Regions from separate parts of the Micromonospora echinofusca genome, predicted to be linked through region 3. Evidence: predicted binding sites of a transcription regulator. Region 3 holds the regulator's gene; each other region holds the start of a gene.
What was found. The regulator HrcA, encoded in region 3, represses chaperone genes, less so after heat shock. The targets are predictions, from matches to a motif close to GGTTNGCACNCTCNNNNNGAGNGTGCNAACC.

Region 1 (6,805 bases), 620 kb from region 3:
TGGTCTCCTCTCCGCCCAAGAGCAGACCATGACCGGGTCGGGTCGCGAGGGGGTTCCGGCAATCCTCCGAACTTTTCCGACAAGTGGGGCATATGCCACCAGTTGCCGGAAGTTTTCGATCACAGGTGTGTGAGCCGGCGACCGCCCGGGTACTCCAGGCTCCAGGCCGGAAACGGCGCGCCTGCGCGGACCGTCGCCCGGACGCCGATTCACCAGGATCTGCGCGGTGCCGCGCGGGAGGAGGGGTGCTGATGTCGAACGTACGCAGACTGCCCGGACCCATCGTCGACCTCTGGGACTGGCAGCGGCTCGGTGCCTGCCGGGGCCGGGACAGCGCGCAGTTCTTCCACCCGGACGGGGAGCGCGGCTCGTCCCGCCTGCGCCGGGAGTCCGGCGCCAAGGCCGTCTGCCGCGCCTGCCCCGTACGGGCCGAGTGCGCCGCCCACGCCCTCGCCGTCCGCGAGCCGTACGGCGTGTGGGGCGGGTTCAGCGAGTCGGAGCGGCTGCGCCTGCTCGCCGTGGGCTGGGAGGACCTGGCCGACCGCCGGCAGAGCAGGGTGGACGTGGCCCGGCTGGAGGCCCGCCTGGGCCAGCCGCACCGGTCGACCGTCCCCGCCCAACGCAAGATCGCCTGAGCCGCCGGCCTCCGAAGACCACACCGACGCCGCGTCCCCACCCGGGGGCGCGGCGTCGCGGCGTTCCCGGCCGGGCCGGCACCGCCCCGTCAGGCCTCCGGGGCGCTCAGCGCACCGTGACGGTGACGGTGTGCCAGCCGGTGGCGCCGTCCGGGGCGACCGCCTGCCGCCGCCCGGTCTGCGTCTCGCCGGTGACGTCGGTCGCCCGGACGGTGAGGGTGTGCTCCCCCGGTGTCGCGTCCCACCGCCACGACCACTGGACCCAGGTGTCCACCGAGACCACGGGTGCCAGCTCCGCCTAGCGCCACGGCCCGTCGTCGACGCGTACCTCGACGCGGCTGATGCCACGGTGCTGCGCCCAGGCCACCCCGGCCACGGTGACGGCACCGGCGGTGAGCCGGTTGCGCGGGCGGGGCGTGTCGATGCGCGACTGGGTCTTCACGGGCCCCTGCGCCGACCAGCCGCGCGGCACCCAGTACGCGTCGAAGTCCGCGAAGCTGGTCAGCTCCAGCTCGGTGATCCACTTGCAGGCCGACACGTACCCGTACAGGCCGGGCACCACCATCCGCGCCGGGAAGCCGTGCTCCACCGGCAGCGGCTCGCCGTTCATCCCCACCGCCAGCAGCGCGTCGCGCCCGTCCCGGAGCACGGCGGTCGGCGTGCCGCAGGTCCAGCCGTCCACCGAGCGGCCGACGACCTGGTCGGCGCCCTCCTGCGGCTCCGCCTCGTCGAGCAGTTCCCGGATCGGCACGCCCAGCCAGCGCGCGTTGCCCACGAGGTCCCCACCCACCTCGTTGGAGACGCAGGCGAGGGTGACGTACCGCTCGACCATCGGGCGGGCGAGCAGGTCGGCGAAGCTCAGCTCGATCTCGTTGCGTACCCGGCCGTGGATGCGCAGCCGCCACGTCTCCGGGTCCACCTGCGGCACCACCAGCGCGGTGTCGATCCGGTAGAAGCCGAGGTTCGGCGTGACGTAGGGCGCGAGCTGGGTCAGTGACAGGTCCGCCCCCGCCGGCAGCGCCGGGGCGGGCGCCACCGGGGCCGGCAGCACGACGGCCTCCCGGGCCGCCGACACGCCCCGCCGGCCGGCGAGCCAGCGACCGCCCAGACCGGCCACCCCGGCCGCGCCGACCAGCGCCCCGGCCCCGGTCAGGAACCGCCGCCGCGACGCCGGGTCGCCGGGCTCCGACGGCGGCGGGGACGCCCCGGCGGAGGTCGGCGGCGGTGCCCCGACGGACGGGCTCGTGGGCGGCGCGGTGGACGGCGGCGGGTCCTCGGCGGCCGGCGGCGTCGGCGGGGACCAGGGCCACGGGTCGAGTTCGAGCGGGCCGGCGACGAAGGCCCAGAGCACCGCCGCGCCGAGCCCCGCGCCGAGCAGCGAGGGCAGCGCGTCGGCGGGGCCGACGCCCGCCCGGGTCACGGCGGCGGCCACGCCGAGGGCCGCGAAGGCGGCGACGCCGGCGAGGCCGATCGCCAGCCGGCGCCGGGACAGCACGCCGAGCAGCGCGGCGAAGGCGGCGAGCAGCAGGCCCGTCCCGACCAGCAGGGCGATCTTGTCGTACGTGCCGAAGAGGGCGATGCCGAGCTGCTTGAGCGGCTCGGGCACCGTGTCGACCACGAGCCCTCCGACGGCGACCAGTGGCGCCGAACGGGGGCCGGTCAGCACCGCCACCAGTTCGGCGGAGCCGATCGCCACCGCGGCGGCGGTGACCCCGGCCAGGGCGGCGTAGCCGCGCGTCGTGCTGCTCATCGGGCCAGTGTTTCCGATGCACCGGCCGGCCGGTAGTCGCGTCGACGCCCGCAAAGGCGTCGGGGCGCACCGTCACGTGGACGGTGCGCCCCGACGAGGCGTACGGCGAGGGTCAGAAGCCCGGGCCGTGCTGGTGGCCGTGACCGTGGCCGTGGCCGTGCCCACCGGCGGCGGCCGGCTCGGCCTTCTCCGGCTTCTCCACCACGAGGCTCTCCGTGGTGAGCAGCAGGCCGGCGATCGACGCGGCGTTGGTGACCGCGTTGCGGGTCACCTTCACCGGGTCGAGGATGCCGGCCTTCGCCAGGTCGACGTACTCGCCGGTGGCGGCGTCGAGGCCGTGGCCCCACTCCTTGCCGGCGACCTTGTTCACGACGACGTAGCCGTCGTGGCCGGCGTTCTGGGCGATCCAGCGCAGCGGCTCGACCAGCGCCTTGCGCACGATCGAGACGCCGACCTTCTCGTCACCGGTGAAGCCGAGGTCGTCGTCGAGCGCCGGCAGGATCTGCACCAGGGCGGCGCCGCCGCCCGGGACGGTGCCCTCCTCGACCGCGGCCTTGGTGGCGGCGATCGCGTCCTCGATGCGGTGCTTGCGCTCCTTCATCTCGACCTCGGTCGCGGCGCCGACCTTGATGACCGCGATGCCGCCGGAGAGCTTGGCCAGCCGCTCGGCGAGCTTCTCGCGGTCCCAGTCGGAGTCCGAGGCCTCGATCTCCTTGCGGATCTGCGCGACCCGGTCGGCGACCTCGCTGGACTTGCCGCCACCGTCGACGACCGTCGTGTTCTCCTTGTCGACCACGACGCGCCGGGCGGTGCCGAGCACCTCCAGGCCCACCTGGTCGAGCTTGTAGCCCAGCTCGGGCGCGACCAGCTCGGCGCCGGTGAGGATCGCCATGTCCTGGAGCATCGCCTTGCGCCGGTCACCGAAGCCGGGGGCCTTGACCGCGCAGACCTTGAGGGTCTTGCGGATCGAGTTGACCACCAGCGTCGACAGCGCCTGGCCGTCGACGTCCTCGGCGACGATCAGCAGCGGCTTGCTGTTCTGGAGGACCTTCTCCAGCAGCGGCAGCAGCTCCTCGATCGCCGAGATCTTCTGGGTCGTGATCAGGATGTACGGGTCCTCCAGGACCGACTCCTGCGACTCCATGTCGGTGACGAAGTTCGGCGAGATGAAGCCCTTGTCGAACTGGAGACCCTCGGTCACGTCCAGCTCGGTGTGCAGGGCGGAGCCCTCCTCGACGGTGATGACACCGTCGCGGCCGACCTTCTCCATCGCCTCGGCGATCAGCTCGCCGATCGTGGCGTCCTGCGCGGAGATCGTCGCGACGTGCGCGATCGACTCCTTGTCGGCGACGTCGACCGCGCGGCCGAGCAGCGCCTCGGAGACCTTGGCGGCCGCCGCGTCGATGCCCCGCTTGAGGCCGGCCGGGTTGGCGCCGGCCGTGACGTTGCGCAGGCCCTCGCGGACCATCGCCTGGGCCAGCACGGTGGCGGTGGTGGTCCCGTCGCCGGCGACGTCGTTGGTCTTGGTCGCCACCTCCTTGACCAGCTGCGCACCGAGGTTCTCGTAGGGGTTGGTGAGCTCGATCTCCTTGGCGATGGTCACGCCGTCGTTGGTGATCGTGGGCACACCGAACTTCTTGTCCAGGACGACGTTGCGCCCGCGCGGGCCGAGGGTGACCTTGACCGCGTCCGCGAGGGCGTTGACACCGTGCTCGAGCAGGTGCCGGGCGTCGTCCGAGAAGCTCAGGATCTTCGCCATGAATGTCCCTTCGAAGCGACGTCGCCCCGGCCCGGCGAGCCGGACCGGGGCGACGACACTGATCGGTTGCTTACTTCTCGATGACCGCGAGGACGTCGCGGGCGGAGAGCACCAGGTACTCCTCGCCGGCGTACTTGACCTCGGTGCCGCCGTACTTCGAGTAGAGGACGGTGTCGCCGACCTTCACGTCGACCGGCACGCGGTTGCCCTTGTCGTCGATCCGGCCCGGGCCGACAGCGAGGACGGTGCCCTCCTGCGGCTTCTCCTTGGCGGTGTCGGGGATCACGATGCCGGAGGCGGTGGTGGTCTCGGCCTCGTTCGCCTGGACCACGATGCGGTCCTCGAGCGGCTTGATCGCAACCTTGGTCGCGGTAGTCACGGGCATACCCTCCTGGGGTACTGGTTTCGTTACCGGTCGGCGAGCCGACCGGCGTCAATCTGCCACATGCCACCGGGCGGGGCCGTCGTCGCGGGTGCCGGTCCGCCTGGCGTTCAGCGCCCGGGCCACGAGGCCCGGAAGCTGGCACCCTCAGGGCGAGAGTGCTAATCGCAGGTTATTCCTCGGCTAGCACTCCGTCAAGGAGAGTGCCAACCCGCCGACCGGCGCGTCGGGTCCGACGACCACAATGACCGGGTGGATCTCGACCAGCTCGCCGCCCTGCGTACGCCCGAGGGGTCGGCCGCGCTCGACGCCGCCGCGCGGGTGGCCGGCGGCGACCCGTTGACCGCGGCGGCCGCGCTCCGCTCGGCCGGGCTGCCGGCCGGGCTGGCGTCGGCCGCGCTCACCCAGGCCGAGCTGCGGCGCCGGGCGGTCGGCAAGTTCGGGCCAGCCGCCGCGCGCATGTTCCTCACCCGGCCCGGGCTGGAGCAGGCGACCCGGGGGGTCGTCGCGGCGCGGCGGGCCGACCGGTTGCGGGCCGCCGGGGTGCGCACCCTCGCCGACCTCGGCTGCGGCCTCGGCACGGACGCGCTCGCCGCCGCCCGCGCCGGCATCCGGGTGTACGGCGTGGAGGCCGACCCGGTGACCGCCGCGATGGCCGCCGCGAACGCCGAGGCAACCGGGCTGGCCGAGCTGTTCACCGTGGAGTGCGGCGACGCCACCGCGTTCGACGTCGGCCGGGTCGACGGGGTGTTCTGCGACCCGGCGCGCCGCAGGGCGGGCACCGGACGGCGGATCTTCGACCCCAACGCCTACTCCCCGCCCTGGGACTTCGTGGTCGGGCTGGCCGAGCGGGTGCCGTACACGGTCGTGAAGGTGGCCCCCGGCATCGACCACGCGCTCGTCCCGGCGGGCGCCGAGGCCGAGTGGGTGAGCGTCGACGGCGACCTGGTCGAGGCGGCCCTGTGGTGCGGCGAGCTGGCGCGGGTCCCCCGCCGGGCCACCGTGCTGCGCGGCAGGGCAGGGCTTCCGGCCGACGCCCCCGGCGTGGCGGCGGAGGCCTCCGGTCGACCGACCGGCCCCGACGGCTGCCACCAGCTGACCGGCTCCGGCGTCACCGAGGCCGCCGTCGGCCCGCCGCGCCGCTTCCTGTACGACCCGGACCCGGCGGTCGTCCGCGCGCACCTGGTCGCGGAACTGGCGGACGTCCTGGGCGCGACGCTGGCCGACCCGAGCATCGCCTACCTCTACGCGGACGCCCCGACGCCGACGCCGTTCGCCCGCTGCCTGGAGGTCACCGACGTGCTGCCGTTCTCGCTCAAGCGGCTGCGGTCGCTGCTGCGGGAGCGTCAGGTCGGGCGGGTGGAGATCCTCAAGCGCGGGTCGGCGCTGGAGCCGGAGAAGCTCCGGCGGGACCTGCGGCTGGCCGGGGACGAGCCGGCCAGCCTGGTGCTGACCCGGGTCGCCGGGGCGCCGACGGTGCTCGTCTGCCGCCCGGTCGGATAGCGCGCGGCCGGGGCCGGCGCGGGTGTCGACCGCCCGGCCGTTTCGGCTCGCGGGTCGGGCGACCGCGGGTTAGCTTGACCGTCATGGCGGGACAGGGCACTCCGGCGACCGCGCTGCTGACGAAGCGGAAGGTGCCGCACAGCACCCATCCGTACGACGTCTCGCCGGACGCGCCCCACTACGGCGCGCTGGTCGCGGCGGCGCTGGGGGTGCCGCCGGAGCGGGTGTTCAAGTCGCTGGTCGCCGAGGTCGACGGCGCGCTGACGGTGGCGGTCGTGCCGGTCACGGGCGAGCTGGACCTCAAGGCGCTCGCCGCGGCCGTCGGCGGCAAGCGGGCCGCCATGGCCGACCGGGCGGTGGCCGAACGGGCCACCGGCTACGTACGCGGCGGGATCAGCCCGCTCGGGCAACGGCGGCGGCTGCCCACCGTGCTCGACTCGTCGGCGCTCGACCATCCCACCGTCTACGTCTCGGCGGGCCGGCGCGGGCTCCAGCTCCAGCTCGCCCCGCAGGATCTGGTGGCGCTCACCGGGGCGGTCACGGCCCCGCTGGCCGCCCACTGAGCTGCGCCGCTCCGGCGCGCGCCGGGAGAGCGCTCCCCGGTCGACGTCGGCCGGGTCTCAGGGACGTTGCTGAATTGTTACTGCCGACAACAAACTCGCGACCTCGGTGGTCTTGTGCCCACGGCGCGACGCGGAATACGTTGCCGGACACAACAAAACAACATCGTCCCCCACCCCCGAAAGGACCCTGCAGATGCGCAAGGGCTTCCTCAC
Region 2 (6,805 bases), 960 kb from region 3:
GCGACGACTCGTGGCACGACCCCTGGAACGGCACCCGGGCGCCCACCGACGAGGGCGGGCACGGCACCCACACGGCGGGCAGCGCCGTCGGGCGGGGCGGCATCGGGGTGGCCCCGGGCGCCCGCTGGGTCGGCTGCGTGAACCTGGACCGCAACCTCGGCAACCCCGCCTACTACCTGGACTGCCTCCAGTTCATGCTGGCGCCCTTTCCGCCGGGCGGGGACCCGTTCACCGACGGGCGCCCCGCGCGCGCCCCGGACGTGCTCACCAACTCGTGGGGTTGCCCGTCGATCGAGGGCTGCGACCCGGGGGTGCTCCGGCCGGCCACCGCGGCCCTGGACGCCGCCGGCATCCTGGTGGTGGCCGCGGCCGGCAACACGGGCCCCTACTGCGGCTCGATCGACGACCCGCCCGCCCCGTACGCGGACGTGCTGACCGTCGGCGCGGTGGACCGGCAGCGCAAGGTCACCCTGTTCTCGTCGCGGGGCCCGGTGCCGGGGGCGGCCAAGCCGGACCTGGTCGCGCCGGGCGACGAGGTGCTCTCGGCGATGCCGGGCGGCGGGTACGCCACCCTGAGCGGCACGTCGATGGCGACCCCGCAGGTGGCCGGCGTGGTGGCGCTGATGTGGTCGGCCAATCCGGCGCTGGTCGGCGACCTGCCCCGCACCCGGCAGATCCTGCGGGACACCGCGACCCCGGCCGTGGCCACGTACGCGTCGGCGACGCAGACCTGCGGCGGCGACCGGAACATCACCGGCGCCGGCCTGGTCGACGCGTACGCGGCGGTGCGGGCGGCACGGGGGTGAGGGGCGGAGCGCCGGTTCACCGCAGCCGGTCGAGGAACTCCCGCGAGCGCCGCAGCACCAGTGCCGTCGCCTCCGCGTCGTAAGACGGCAGCGTGCTGTCGGTGAACAGGTGCTGGTCGCCCGGGTAGACGAACAGCTCGCCGAGGTCGGGCCCGACGATGCCGACCAGCTCGCGGGCAGCTTCGACGTCGCCTTCCAGGGCGAAGAACGGATCGGCGTCCATGCCGTGGATCTGCACCGGGACCCCGGCTGGCCAGGGGCCGACGGCCCATTCGCCGGTGACGGGTAGGCAGGACTCGTAGAGCAGCGCGCCACGGGCGCCGGGCCGGGTCTGGGCGAGCCGCTGGGCGGTGGCGGCGCCCCAGGAGAAGCCCGCGTAGACCAGGCCGTCGGGCAGCTCGGCCACGGCCCGGTCGGCGCGCTCGCGGAGCACCTCGCTCCCGATGCGTTTCGTGAGCGCGAAGCCCTCGTCGAGGGTCGCCGGGCGGTCACCGTCGAACAGGTCGGGGGTGTGCACGGTGTGCCCGCCGGACCGCAGCTGTTCGGCGAACCCGCGCAGCCCGTCGGTGACCCCACGCAGATGGTGGAACAGGACCACGTCGGCCATCTCTACACTCCTGTCAACAGGCGACAACGATCGAATGATCCATGATTCTAGAACGGTCGAGAAATGTCGAGCAATGAGCGGATCCCGGACTACGACCTCGACGAGATGCTCGTGGTCACCGCGCCCGCGCAACTTCGCGCGCTGGCCGACCCCCTGCGCGCCACCCTCCTGGAGCTGCTCCTGAAGCGGGCCGCCACAGTGACCGAGCTGGCCCGGGCGGTCGACCGGCCGAAGAGCAGCGTCGCCTACCACGTGACCGCGCTCGTCGACGCCGGCCTGCTCAAGGTGGTGCGGACCCGGCGGGTGCGGGCGATCGACGAGCGGTACTACGGCCGGGTCGCCCGCACGCTCTACATAGGCGTGCTCACCCGCCCCGAGGACAGACAGGTCGCGACCGCCGTCAACGGGCTCGCGGAGGCCGTCGCCGAATCCGCCGCGGCCCACGCCGCCGACGAACTGCGCTGCACCCTCGTCCACGCCCGCATCCCGATCGAGGACGTACGCGCGTTCTGGGCCGAGGTGCAGGCGCTGACCCGCCGCTTCGCCCAGATCCCCCGGTCCGGCGACCAGGTGTACGGGTTCGTCGCCGGCCTCTACCCCACCGACGCGCCGACCCTTCCCGAGCCCGACCCCGACCCGGAGCCGAAAGCCGAGCCGGCCGGCTGAGGCGACCGGGTCGGTCGCGGCACGCCACGGCGGACCGCCGGCCGGGTGGCGCCAACGGGGACTCTTCCCAGGCGGCCGACAAGGGCTCTTCTTAACAGCAGCGCTCCGGTGACCTAGGGTCGGCGTCCATGGACCTGAAGATCGTCGAGCTGGGGCCCGACCGGCTGCCCGCCGTGGTGGAGCTCTGCGGGCGGGCACTGGACCTGCCGGAGGACGCGGCCGAGGCGCCGGCCGTCGTGGACGCCCTCTGGGCGCGGGCCGCCGCCCACCGCCCGGTGTTCGCGTGGGGCGCGCACCGGCAGGGACGCCTCGTCGGCGTGCTCGTCGGTTCCCTCGCCGCCGGCGACGGCGACGCCCGTGGTCACGTCGACCTGGTCGCGGTGGCACCGCAGGAGCGGCGAAAGGGTGTCGGGAGGGCCCTGCTGGCGGTCGCCGAGGCGCGCTTCGCCGAGCTCGGCGCGGTGGAGGTGCTGCTCGCTGGCAACCCGCCGCACTACGCCTGGCCCGGCATCGACGTGCGCTACACCCCGGCGATCTGCGCCGCGCTGGCGCTCGGCTACCGGCAGGACCGCACGGCGTGGAACATGACCGCCGACCTGTCGTACGACGACTCGCCCGCGCTGCGCCCGACGGAGCCGGCGGAGGAGCGGCTGGCCGGGCAGGGCGTCACGGTCCGCCGCGCCGGGGCGGGCGACCTGCCGGCGCTGGCGGAGTTCGCCCGTGCCACCTTCGGCGGGGCCTGGGACGCCGAGCTGGCCGGCTCGGTGGGCCGGGAGGGAGCCGGTTGCCACCTGGCCGAACGCGGCGGCGAGGTGCTCGGCTTCGCCGCGTACGGCTCGTCGCGGCCGAGCTGGTTCGGCCCGATGGGCACCGCCCCGGCGGCGGAGGGCTCGGGGATCGGCGGGGTGCTGCTGCGCCGCTGCCTGCGCGACCAACGGGCGGCGGGCGTGTCGGCGGCGCAGATCGGCTGGGTCGGGCCGGTCCCGTTCTACTCGGGCAGCGCGGGTGCCCGGATCGAACGCGTCTTCTTCCTGTACCGCAGGTCACTGCGGGGCTGACAACGGGGCGAACGGGATATAGACCCCCATAACGCCATTTGCCCGCATTGGTGATCGTCGCGCCCTACCGTTTCCGGTAGAGGAGGCAGCCATGACCACGGACGACGAACGCCCCGGCCCGTTGCCGTTCGACCGGCTCGACTACGGCGACGCCGAGCAGCAGGCGGAGATGGCCGGCGTCGACGAGCCGGCCGACGAGCCGGTGACGCTGGTCGACGAGCCGGTGCAGATTCCGCAGCCGTACGACCGGGCGCAGAAGAGGCGCAACCAGCGGCCACTGCCGACGTGACAGCGGAAGGGGCGGACCGCTGACGCGGCCCGCCCCTTCCGGCGTTGGAGCTGGACTCAGAAGTCCATGTCCCCGCCACCCGGACCAGCCGGGGCGGCCGGGGTCTTCTCCGGCTTGTCCGCCACGACGGCCTCGGTGGTGAGGAAGAGCGCCGCGATCGACGCGGCGTTCTGCAACGCCGAGCGGGTCACCTTGGCCGGGTCGATGATGCCCGCGGCCAGCAGGTCGACGTACTCGCCGTTGGCGGCGTTGAGGCCGTGACCCGGGTTGAGGTTGCGAACGTGCTCGACGACCACGCCACCCTCGAGACCGGCGTTGACGGCGATCTGCCGCAGCGGGGCGTCCAGCGCGATCTTGACGATCTGCGCACCGGTCGCCTCGTCGCCGACCAGGTCCAGCTTGTCGAAGGCGGTCTTGCCGGCCTGCACCAGCGCGACGCCACCACCCGGGACGATGCCCTCCTCGACGGCGGCCTTCGCGTTGCGGACGGCGTCCTCGATGCGGTGCTTGCGCTCCTTCAGCTCGACCTCGGTGGCCGCGCCGACCTTGATCACCGCGACGCCGCCGGCCAGCTTGGCCAGCCGCTCCTGCAGCTTCTCGCGGTCGTAGTCGGAGTCGCTCCGGTCGATCTCGGCCCGGATCTGGTTGACCCGGCCCTGGATCTGCTCCGCGTCACCGGCACCGTCGACGATGGTGGTCTCGTCCTTGGTCACCACGACCTTGCGGGCGCGGCCCAGCATGTCGAGGCCGACGGCGTCCAGCTTGAGGCCGACCTCCTCGCTGATGACCTGGCCACCGGTGAGGATGGCGATGTCGGCGAGCATGGCCTTGCGGCGGTCACCGAAGCCCGGCGCCTTGACGGCGACCGACTTGAAGGTGCCCCGGACCTTGTTGACGACCAGGGTCGCCAGGGCCTCGCCCTCGATGTCCTCGGCGATGATCAGCAGCGGCTTGCCCGACTGCATGACCTTCTCCAGGATCGGAAGCAGGTCCTTCACCGACGAGATCTTGCTGTTGACGATCAGGAGGTAGGGGTCGTCGAAGACGGCCTCCATGCGCTCCGGGTCGGTCATGAAGTAGGCCGAGATGTAGCCCTTGTCGAAGCGCATACCCTCGGTGAGCTCCAGCTCCAGCCCGAAGGTGTTGCTCTCCTCGACGGTGATGACGCCTTCCTTGCCCACCTTGTCCATCGCCTCGGCGATGATCTCGCCGACGCTGGTGTCACCGGCGGAGATGGAGGCGGTGGAGGCGATCTGCTCCTTGGTCTCGACGTCCTTGGCGAGCTTGAGCAGCTCCTCCGAGACGCTGGCCACGGCGGCCTCGATGCCCCGCTTCAGGGCGATCGGGTTGGCACCGGCGGCCACGTTGCGCAGGCCCTCGCGGACCAGGGCCTGGGCCAGGACGGTCGCCGTCGTCGTGCCGTCACCGGCGACGTCGTCGGTCTTCTTGGCGACCTCCTTGACCAGCTCGGCGCCGATCTTCTCGTAGGGGTCCTCGAGCTCGATCTCCTTGGCGATGCTCACACCATCGTTGGTGATGGTGGGGGCACCCCACTTCTTCTCGAGCACGACGTTGCGGCCCTTGGGGCCGAGCGTCACCTTCACGGCGTCGGCGAGCTGGTTCATGCCCCGCTCGAGGCCGCGGCGAGCCTCTTCGTCGAACGCGATCATCTTGGCCATACGGCGTTGTCCTCCTGGACACTCACGGGCCACCCGGAGTGTGTGTCCCGGATGGGCCGCCTGGTGTACGCACCTTGGGACGTCGCCACCTGGCGACGACGACGTCTCCTCGGCCGGGCCGGATAGCCCGCGACGACCGGCCATGTGCCGCAGCCGCGTCTGGACGCCGCTACGACCGTGGCCCTACCGCCCCGACCATTGGCACTCACGGTATGCGAGTGCCAATGACTTGTTTAGCACTCTCCCCTGCCGAGTGCAAGCACGATGGGCCCGGTCAGCCGAGTTCGCCGGCCAGCCGCGCGCTGTCCACCGGCCCCTCGTGGGCGCGTTGCTCGGCGTACGTGACGACCAGGCCGACCAGCTGGGCGAGGTGGGTCGGCAGGGCCAGCAGCGCGCCCACCACCGCAACCACGATCACGCCGACCGCCGTGCCGGGCGAGTCCATCGGGGTGGTGCCGAACGGCAGCGCGCCGATGCCCTCCACCATGCCCGCCGCGCCGCCGCCGACGATCACCGCCGCCGCCACCAGCGCCACCCGGCCGAGCAGGAGGCCGAGCCGGTCGTGGAACATCCGGAAGGACCGGCCGATCGGGTGCTGCCGCTCGAACAGGTAGACCGGGCCGGCCATGCTCAGCGCGAAGGCGAAGTAGATGCCGGGGATGAAGCAGAGGCAGAGGCCGAGGCCGATGATCACGCTCATCAGCAGGGTCCAGGCCCAGAGGCCCAGGGCCCGGCGCGCCCCGTACGACAGGGCATCGCCCATGCCGACCGGCTGACCGGCCGCCTGCCGGGTGACCACCCAGGTGCCGGCCGCCCAGCCCAGACTCTGCACGAAACCGAAGACGAGGGCGCTGCCGAGCACCACGGACAGCATGACGCCCAGGTCGGTCACGAAGGTGTCGGGCAGCGCGGCGGGATCGTCGCCCATCGACTGCTCCCACTTGGCGGTCGGGTCGAGGGCCAACGAGAGCACCGACACCACGAGGGCCGGCAGCACCTGGGTGAGCAGCAGGATCGGCAGCAGCAGCCGCCAGCCCCGGCGCACCGCGCCGACGCACCGGTTGAACCAGCCGTTGACGCCCGCGCCGGGCGGGGTGACGAGCAGGTCGGCCGGGTCGAGGCCGTGCCCCGGCGGGTACCACCCGTGGCCCGGCTGCCCGGGGTAGGCGACCGGGGCGCCCGGATACCACGGCTGCCCGCCGTACGGGCCCGAGCCGACCGGGTATCCGCCGGTGGGCGGGAAGACCCAGCCCTGCGGCGGCGGACCGGCCGGCGCGCCGCCGGGTGGCGGCGCGGAGGGGTCGGGGTCTCCCGGGGGCGGCGCGGCCTGGGGCGGCAGGTCGGACATGAACCCTCCTCAGCGATGGCTGGAACGGCTCACGATCCTCCCCTGCCGACGCAACCGCGCCGACGCCCGCCCCCGAGGGACGGGCCGGTCACGGGTGCCCCGCGCCGCCGGGTCGCCCCGGCCCCCCCACGGCCGAGCCGAGAGGGCGACCGGCGGGGGGCGGGAGGAGTGCCGGGGTCAGGCGACGACGCGCACGCGCTCGGCCTGGGGGCCCTTCTGGCCCTGGGCGATCTCGAACTCGACCCGCTGGCCGTCGTCCAACGCCTTGTAGCCGTCCATCTCGATCGCCGAGAAGTGGACGAAGACGTCCTGCCCGCCGTCGACGGCGATGAAGCCGTAGCCCTTTTCGGAG
Region 3 (6,805 bases):
TCGTGCTGTTCGACCGGTCCTGGTACAACCGCGCGGGGGTGGAGCGGGTGATGGGCTTCTGCACCCGCAAGGAGTACCTCGAGTTCCTCCGCCAGGCCCCCGAACTGGAGAGGATGCTGGTGCGCTCGGGCATCCGCCTGGTCAAGTTCTGGTTCTCGGTGTCCCAGAACGAACAGCGCACCCGGTTCGCCGTCCGCCAGGTCGACCCGGTGCGGCAGTGGAAGCTCTCCGACATGGACATCGCCTCACTCGACAAGTGGGACGAGTACACCGAGGCCAAGGAGGCGATGTTCTTCTACACCGACACCGCCGACGCACCGTGGACGGTGGTGAAGAGCAACGACAAGAAGCGGGCCCGGATCGAGGCGATGCGCCACGTGCTGAGCCGCTTCGACTACCACGACAAGGACCACGAGGTGGTCGGCGTACCGGACCCGCGGATCATCGGCCCGGCCGGGCTGGACCTGGCCCCGGAGGAACAGCCGGTGCACGTCTTTCCCAGGCTCTGACCCCGCCGGGTCGGGTGCCGCCGTCGGTCACCAGTGGCCGAGGCGGGTGGCCAGGACGCTGAGGGCGGCCACCCCGGCGGTCGACGTACGCAGCACCGAGGGCCCCAGCCGCACCGGCCGGGCGCCGGCCTCGGTGAAGGCGGTCAGCTCGGCCGGGGCGATGCCGCCCTCCGGGCCGACGACCAGCACGATCTCACCGGCGGCGGGCAGCTCGACGGTGGTCAGCCGCTCACCCGCCTCCTCGTGCAGGACGAACGCCGCGGCGGCGCCGGCGATCCGGCGGGCCACCGTCGCGGTGGACTCGTCGGGGGCGCCGGCCACCACCGGCAGCCACGACCGGCGGGCCTGCTTCGCCGCCTCCCGGGCCGTCGCGACCCACTTCTCCCGGGCCCGAGCGCCCCGGTCGCCGCGCCACTGCGCCACCGAGCGGGACGCCGCCCAGGGCACGATCTCGTCCACCCCGACCTCGGTCATCGCCTGCACGGCCAGCTCGCCCCGGTCGCCCTTGGCGATGCCCTGCACCACCACGAGCCGGGGGACGGACGCGTCGACGTACCCCCGGGAGAGGACGTCGAGTTCGAGGGTGCCCCGGCCGACGGCCGTGACCACCGCGGACGCGGTGCCGCCCCGGCCGTCGGCGAGCAGCAGTTCCTCGCCGACGCGCAGCCGTTGCACGGTGGCGGCGTGGTGCCCCTCGGGGCCGCCCAGGGTGAGCTGGTCGGCGGTGGGCAGCGACTCGACCAGGAACAGCGGCGCGGACACGACGATCAGGCTAGCCGCCCCGGCGGACGCCGGGGCGGTCAGGCCGGTCAGGCGTGGCCGTTGAAGGCGTCGCGCATCCGGGAGAAGAAGCCGCCCTGCTTGGTGAGCTCGGCGACCTCCTCGCCCCGGGTCTTGGCGAAGTCGCGCAGCATCTTCTCCTGGTCGGCGTCGAGCTTGGTGGGGGTGCGCACGTCGAGGTGCACGTAGAGGTCGCCCCGGCCGGTGCCGCGCAGGTGCGGCACGCCCCGCGCGCGCAGCCGCATCGTGCTGCCCGGCTGGGTGCCGGCCTTGACGTCGACCGTCTCCTCGCTGTCCAGCGTCTTGATGGTCAGCCGCGTGCCGAGCGCCGCCGCCGTCATCGGCACCGTGACCCGGCAGTGCAGGTCGTCGCCCTTGCGGGAGTAGACGTCGTGCGGCCGCTCGTGGATCTCCACGTAGAGGTCGCCGGCCGTGCCGCCGCCGGGGCCGACCTCGCCCTGCTGGGCGAGCCGGATGCGCATGCCGTCCTCGACACCCGCCGGGATCTTGACGGTCAGCGAACGACGGGTGCGGACCCGGCCGTCGCCTGCGCAGGTCGGGCACGGGTGCGGAATGGTGGTGCCGTAGCCCTGGCAGACCGTGCACGGCCGGGCGGAGACCACCTGACCGAGGAAGGTGCGCTGCACGGACTGCACCTCGCCCCGGCCGGCGCACGCCTCGCAGGTGGCCAGGTGGGTGCCGGCCGCCGTGCCGGCGCCGGAGCAGGTGGTGCAGAGCACGGCGGTGTCGACGGTGATCGGCGCCTCGACGCCGAACGCGGTCTCGTGCAGATCCAGCTCCAGGCGCAGGATCGCGTCGGCGCCGGGCCGGGTCCGGGGTCGGGGACCCCGCGAGCCGCCGGCCGCGCCGCCGAAGAACGCGTCCATGATGTCCTGGAAGCCGACGAACGGCCCGGCGCCGCCGGGGCCGCCCGGGCCACCCGCACCCCCGCCGCCGGGGGCGAGCGGGTCACCGCCCAGGTCGACGATCTGCCGTTTCCGGTCGTCCGAGAGGACCTCGTACGCGGCGTTGATGTCCTTGAACTTCTCCTGGGCCTCCGGATCCGGATTCACGTCCGGGTGGAACTGCCGCGCCAGCTTGCGGTAGGCGCGCTTGATCTCGTCGTCGGAGGCTTCCCGGCTCACCCCGAGAATGCCGTAGTAGTCCCTGGCCACTGCGTTCCGTGTCCTCATGTTCGTCTCGCGTTGCGCCGGTCGGCGGCGGGAGCCGGCCGTCGGCCCTGACTGGTCAGTTCTGGGCCAGCAGCTCGCCCACGTAGCGTGCCACGGCCCGCACCGTGGCGATGGTGCCGGGGTAGTCCATCCGCGTCGGCCCGAGCACACCGAGGCCGCCGACGCTGGTCGTGCCCGGCCCGTAGCCGGTGCTGACCACCGAGGCGGCGCGCAGGTTGTCGATCTCGTTCTCGTCGCCGATCAGCACCCGCGTCGTGCTCGGCTCGGCCTCGCCGATGAGCTTGAGCATGACGACCTCCTCCTCCAGCGCCTCCAGGATGGGGCGCAGGGAACCCTGGAAGTCGAGCAGGCCACCCCGGGTGAGGTTGGCCGTGCCGGCCAGCGCGATCCGCTCCTCGTGCCGCTCGATCAGCGTCTCCAGCAGCACGGTGGAGAGGGTGGTCATGGCCGGGCGCAGGTGCGGCACCGACTCCTCGACCAGGGCCTGCACCAGCGGCGGGGTCTCCGACAGCCGGCTGCCGACCAGCTTCTCGTTGACCAGCCGGCGCAGGTCGGTGACGTCGTCGGCGGGGATCGGGGCGGGCAGCTCGACCAGCCGCTGCTCGACCCGGCCGGTGTCGGCGATCATGACGAGCATCAGCCGGGTGGTGGAGATCGGCACCAGCTCCAGGTGGCGCACCGAGGAACGGGCCAGGCTCGGGTACTGCACGACGGCGACCTGCCGGGTCAGTTGCGCCAGCAGCCGGACGGTGCGGTGCACCACGTCGTCGAGGTCGACGGCGCCGACCAGGAAGCGCTCGATGGCCCGGCGCTCGGCCGGGCTGAGCGGCTTGACCCGGGACAGCCGGTCCACGAATAGCCGGTAGCCCCGGTCGGTGGGCACCCGGCCGGCGCTGGTGTGCGGCTGGCGGATGTAGCCCTCCTCCTCCAGCACGGCCATGTCGTTGCGGACGGTCGCCGGCGAGACCCCCAGCTGGTGTCGTTCGACCAGCGCCTTGCTGCCCACGGGCTCCTGCGTGGCGACGTAGTCCTCGACGATCGCGCGCAGCACGGCGAGCTTGCGGTCGTCGAGACCCATCCTCCCCACCTCCTGTCGCACGTCGGCACCGGCACGCGGGGGGCCGGGCGGGCTGGTTGCTGGCACTCGACTGTAGCGAGTGCCAGTCTACGTCGGCAGGGCCCCCGACGCGATGATCGACCTGGGGCGATCGGTCCGATCGCCGACCGTGCCGGCCCGCCCGCGGGCGCCCGGGACCGGCCATTCGGACATCCCGACCGGTGTCACGCTGGTGCCGCCTTGCCGGCTGCCCCTACCGTGACCTCCATGACCGAACCACCTCGCCCTCCCGGAGCGGGGGACCCCGGCTTCCCGCCGGACCCGACCGCCCCGTCGGGGTTCCCCGGCCCCGCCAGCTCCGACGAACCCACCACTCCACTGTCCGGGGCACCCGGCCCGGGCAGCCATTCTCCGCCCGGTGGCTATCCGCCGCCCACCGGTGACCAGCCGCCGTCGGGCGGCTACCCCCCGCCCGGCGCGTACCCGCCGCCCGGAGACCTTCCCCCACCCGGTGGTCAGTCGCCACCCGGGGCCGGCTATCCGCCGCCCGGTGGCTTCCCGCCGCCCGGGGCCGGGTATCCCGGCGGGGGCGGCTACGGTGCGCCGACGGGCGGCTACGCCAGCAACGACGACAAGAACTGGGCCCTCATCGCCCACTTCGGCGGCGCGGTCGGCGTGATCGTCGGCGGGGGTCTGCTCGGCTGGTTGGCGCCGCTGATCGCGCTGATGGCCCGGGGGCAGCAGTCCCCGACCGCCCGGGCGCACGCCGTCGCGGCGCTGAACTTCCAGCTCACCTGGACGATCGTCGGCGTGCTGAGCTGGGTGGTCACGCTGATCACCTGTGGGGTGCTGTTCTTCGTCCCGATGCTCGTCTGGCTGGTGCCGCTGATCTTCGGCATCATCGGCGGCGTCAAGGCCAACGAGGGCGTGCTCTACCGCTACCCGATGACCTACAGCTTCACCAGGTGACCCGGGTCGGCCGCTCCCCCGGCCGGCCCCGGCACGCGGCTCAGGGCAGCAGGTCACGCACGACGGCGTCGGCGAGCAGCCGGCCGCGCAGGGTCAGCACGGCCCGCCCGGCCGCGTGCGCGTCGGCGGCCAGCAGTCCGGCGCCGAGGGCCCGCGCGGCACCGGCCCGGCCGGTCTCGTCGAGGGCGTCCAGCGGCAGCCCGGAGGCGAGGCGCAGCCGGAGCATGACGTCCTCCATGTGCGCCTCGTCGGCGGTGAGCACCTCGCGGGCCAGGCCGGGCGACCCGCCGCCGGCCAGCCGCTTCGCGTACGTCGTGGGGTGCTTGACGTTCCACCAGCGCACGCCGCCGACGTGGCTGTGCGCGCCCGGGCCGAGGCCCCACCAGTCGGCGCCGGTCCAGTAGAGCAGGTTGTGCCGACACCGGGCCGCCTCGTCGCGGGCCCAGTTCGACACCTCGTACCAGGAGTGACCGGCCGCGCCGAGGGCGGCCTCCGCGGCGAGGTAGCGGTCCGCGGCGACGTCGTCGGAGGGGTACGGCAGCTCGCCGCGCCGCATCCGCGTGGCCAGCCGGGTGCCGTCCTCCACGATCAGGGCGTACGCGCTGACGTGGTCCACCCCGGCGGCGACGACCTGGTCGAGGGAGGCGGCGAAGTCGGCCTCGCTCTCCCCCGGCGTGCCGTAGATCAGGTCCAGGTTGACGTGGTCGAACCCGGCGTCGCGCGCCTCGCGGGCGGCGGCGACGGCCCGGCCGGCGCTGTGCGTACGGTCCAGGATCGCCAGCACGCCGGGGGCGGCGGACTGCATGCCCAGCGAGATCCGGGTGTAGCCGGCGGCCCGCAGCGCCTTGAGCGACTCCGGCGTGACCGACTCGGGGTTGGCCTCGGTGGTCACCTCGGCGTCGGGCGCGAGCCCCCACGTGCGGTCGATGCCGTCGAGGATCCGGGCCAGGTCGTCGGCGGGGAGCAGGGTCGGGGTGCCGCCGCCGACGAACACGGTGTCGACCCGGGGCGGCGGGGCGTCGCCCAGCACCCGGCGGGCCAGCGCCAGCTCGGCCAGCACGGTGTCGGCGTACTCCTCCCGGCTCGCCCCGCCGCCCAGCTCGGCGGAGGTGTACGTGTTGAAGTCGCAGTAGCCGCAGCGGCTGGCGCAGAACGGCACGTGTACGTACACGCCGAAGCCGCGCGCGCCGACGGCACGGGTGGCGGTGGCGGGCAGCGACCCGTCGACGGGGACGGTTTCGCCTTCTGGAAGGACGCCGGGCATGGCCACTAGTGTGCCCTTCCATGACCTCTCCCGACGTGCTCGTACGGGCCGCCACGGCCCGTGGGGTGACCACGCTCACCCTGGACAGTCCGCACAACCGCAACGCGCTCTCCACGCCGCTGATGACCCAGCTGCTGGCCGGCCTCGCCGAGGCGGTCGCCGACGACGCCGTACGCGTGATCGTGCTGGACCACACGGGCCCGGTCTTCTGCTCCGGCGCTGACCTGAAGGAGACCGCCGCCGCGTACGCCAGCGGGACCGTGCCGGCCGGGATGCTCGGCGACGTGCTCGCGGCGGTCTGGGAGTGCCCGAAGCCGGTGGTGGCGAAGGTGGCCGGTCCGGCCCGGGCCGGGGGCCTGGGCCTGATCGCGGCGGCCGACCTGGCGGTCTGCGCGCGGGAGGCGACGTTCGCCTTCACCGAGGTGCGGATCGGGGTGGTCCCGGCGGTGATCTCCGCGACCGTGCTGCCCCGGCTGCACCCCCGCGCGGCGGCCGAGCTCTACCTGACCGGCGACGCCTTCGACGGCCGGCGGGCCGCCGAGATCGGCCTGGTCACCGCCGCCGTGCCGGCGGACGGGCTGGACGCGGCGGTTGCGGGGTACTGCGACTCTCTGGTGCGGGGGGCACCGGGCGCGCTGGCCGGGGCGAAGCAGCTGCTGCGCCGGCCGCCCGCCACGGACCTGCGGACGGAGATCGCCGGGCTGTCCACCCTGTCGACCGGGTACTTCCTGTCGGAGGAGGGACGCGAGGGCGTCCTCGCGTTCCGGGAGAAGCGGCCGGCGCGCTGGGTGCCGACCGACGGCGACACCACGCCGGGCGAGGGGCGGTAGGGCGAGGGCCGCTCCCCGCGCTGGCGGGGTGCGGGGAGCAGCCGGCGACGCGCGGGGTGAGGCCGCGCGGGAAACGGGAACGTCCGGACTCCCGGGCCGACCGGTGGCCGCTGCCACGCCGGACGGTCGGGCGGAACCGGTCGGACGACCCGCAAGGCGCCACGGGGGACGTACGCTTGTCGGACTGTCGATCAGGGGGTGTG

Region 1: groES (co-chaperone GroES) is a predicted target of HrcA. The motif match lies at 4,663-4,693, and genes of this name have one in related genera.
Region 2: groL (chaperonin GroEL) is a predicted target of HrcA. The motif match lies at 5,302-5,332, and genes of this name have one in related genera.

Annotation. Positions count from the first base shown of each region.
Region 1 is NZ_LT607733.1:391,042-397,846, reverse strand. It holds gene GA0070610_RS01950 (WhiB family transcriptional regulator) at 252-635, shown strand; partial or broken gene GA0070610_RS31865 (molybdopterin-dependent oxidoreductase) at 742-1,809, opposite strand; partial or broken gene GA0070610_RS31860 (molybdopterin-binding oxidoreductase) at 1,915-2,385, opposite strand; gene groL (chaperonin GroEL) at 2,498-4,144, opposite strand; gene groES (co-chaperone GroES) at 4,215-4,529, opposite strand; gene GA0070610_RS01930 (class I SAM-dependent methyltransferase) at 4,779-6,029, shown strand; gene ybaK (Cys-tRNA(Pro) deacylase) at 6,113-6,592, shown strand; gene GA0070610_RS01920 (sugar ABC transporter substrate-binding protein) at 6,786-6,805, shown strand, end outside.
Region 2 is NZ_LT607733.1:50,737-57,541, reverse strand. It holds gene GA0070610_RS00290 (S8 family serine peptidase) at 1-806, shown strand, start outside; gene GA0070610_RS00285 (dienelactone hydrolase family protein) at 823-1,413, opposite strand; gene GA0070610_RS00280 (ArsR/SmtB family transcription factor) at 1,477-2,079, shown strand; gene GA0070610_RS00275 (GNAT family N-acetyltransferase) at 2,208-3,137, shown strand; gene GA0070610_RS00270 (hypothetical protein) at 3,229-3,426, shown strand; gene groL (chaperonin GroEL) at 3,483-5,105, opposite strand; gene GA0070610_RS00260 (hypothetical protein) at 5,380-6,453, opposite strand; gene GA0070610_RS00255 (cold-shock protein) at 6,631-6,805, opposite strand, start outside.
Region 3 is NZ_LT607733.1:1,008,804-1,015,608, reverse strand. It holds gene ppk2 (polyphosphate kinase 2) at 1-509, shown strand, start outside; gene GA0070610_RS04730 (16S rRNA (uracil(1498)-N(3))-methyltransferase) at 537-1,271, opposite strand; gene dnaJ (molecular chaperone DnaJ) at 1,319-2,464, opposite strand; gene hrcA (heat-inducible transcriptional repressor HrcA) at 2,538-3,560, opposite strand; gene GA0070610_RS31645 (DUF4870 domain-containing protein) at 3,807-4,508, shown strand; gene hemW (radical SAM family heme chaperone HemW) at 4,549-5,772, opposite strand; gene GA0070610_RS04705 (enoyl-CoA hydratase-related protein) at 5,793-6,602, shown strand; gene GA0070610_RS04700 (hypothetical protein) at 6,801-6,805, shown strand, end outside.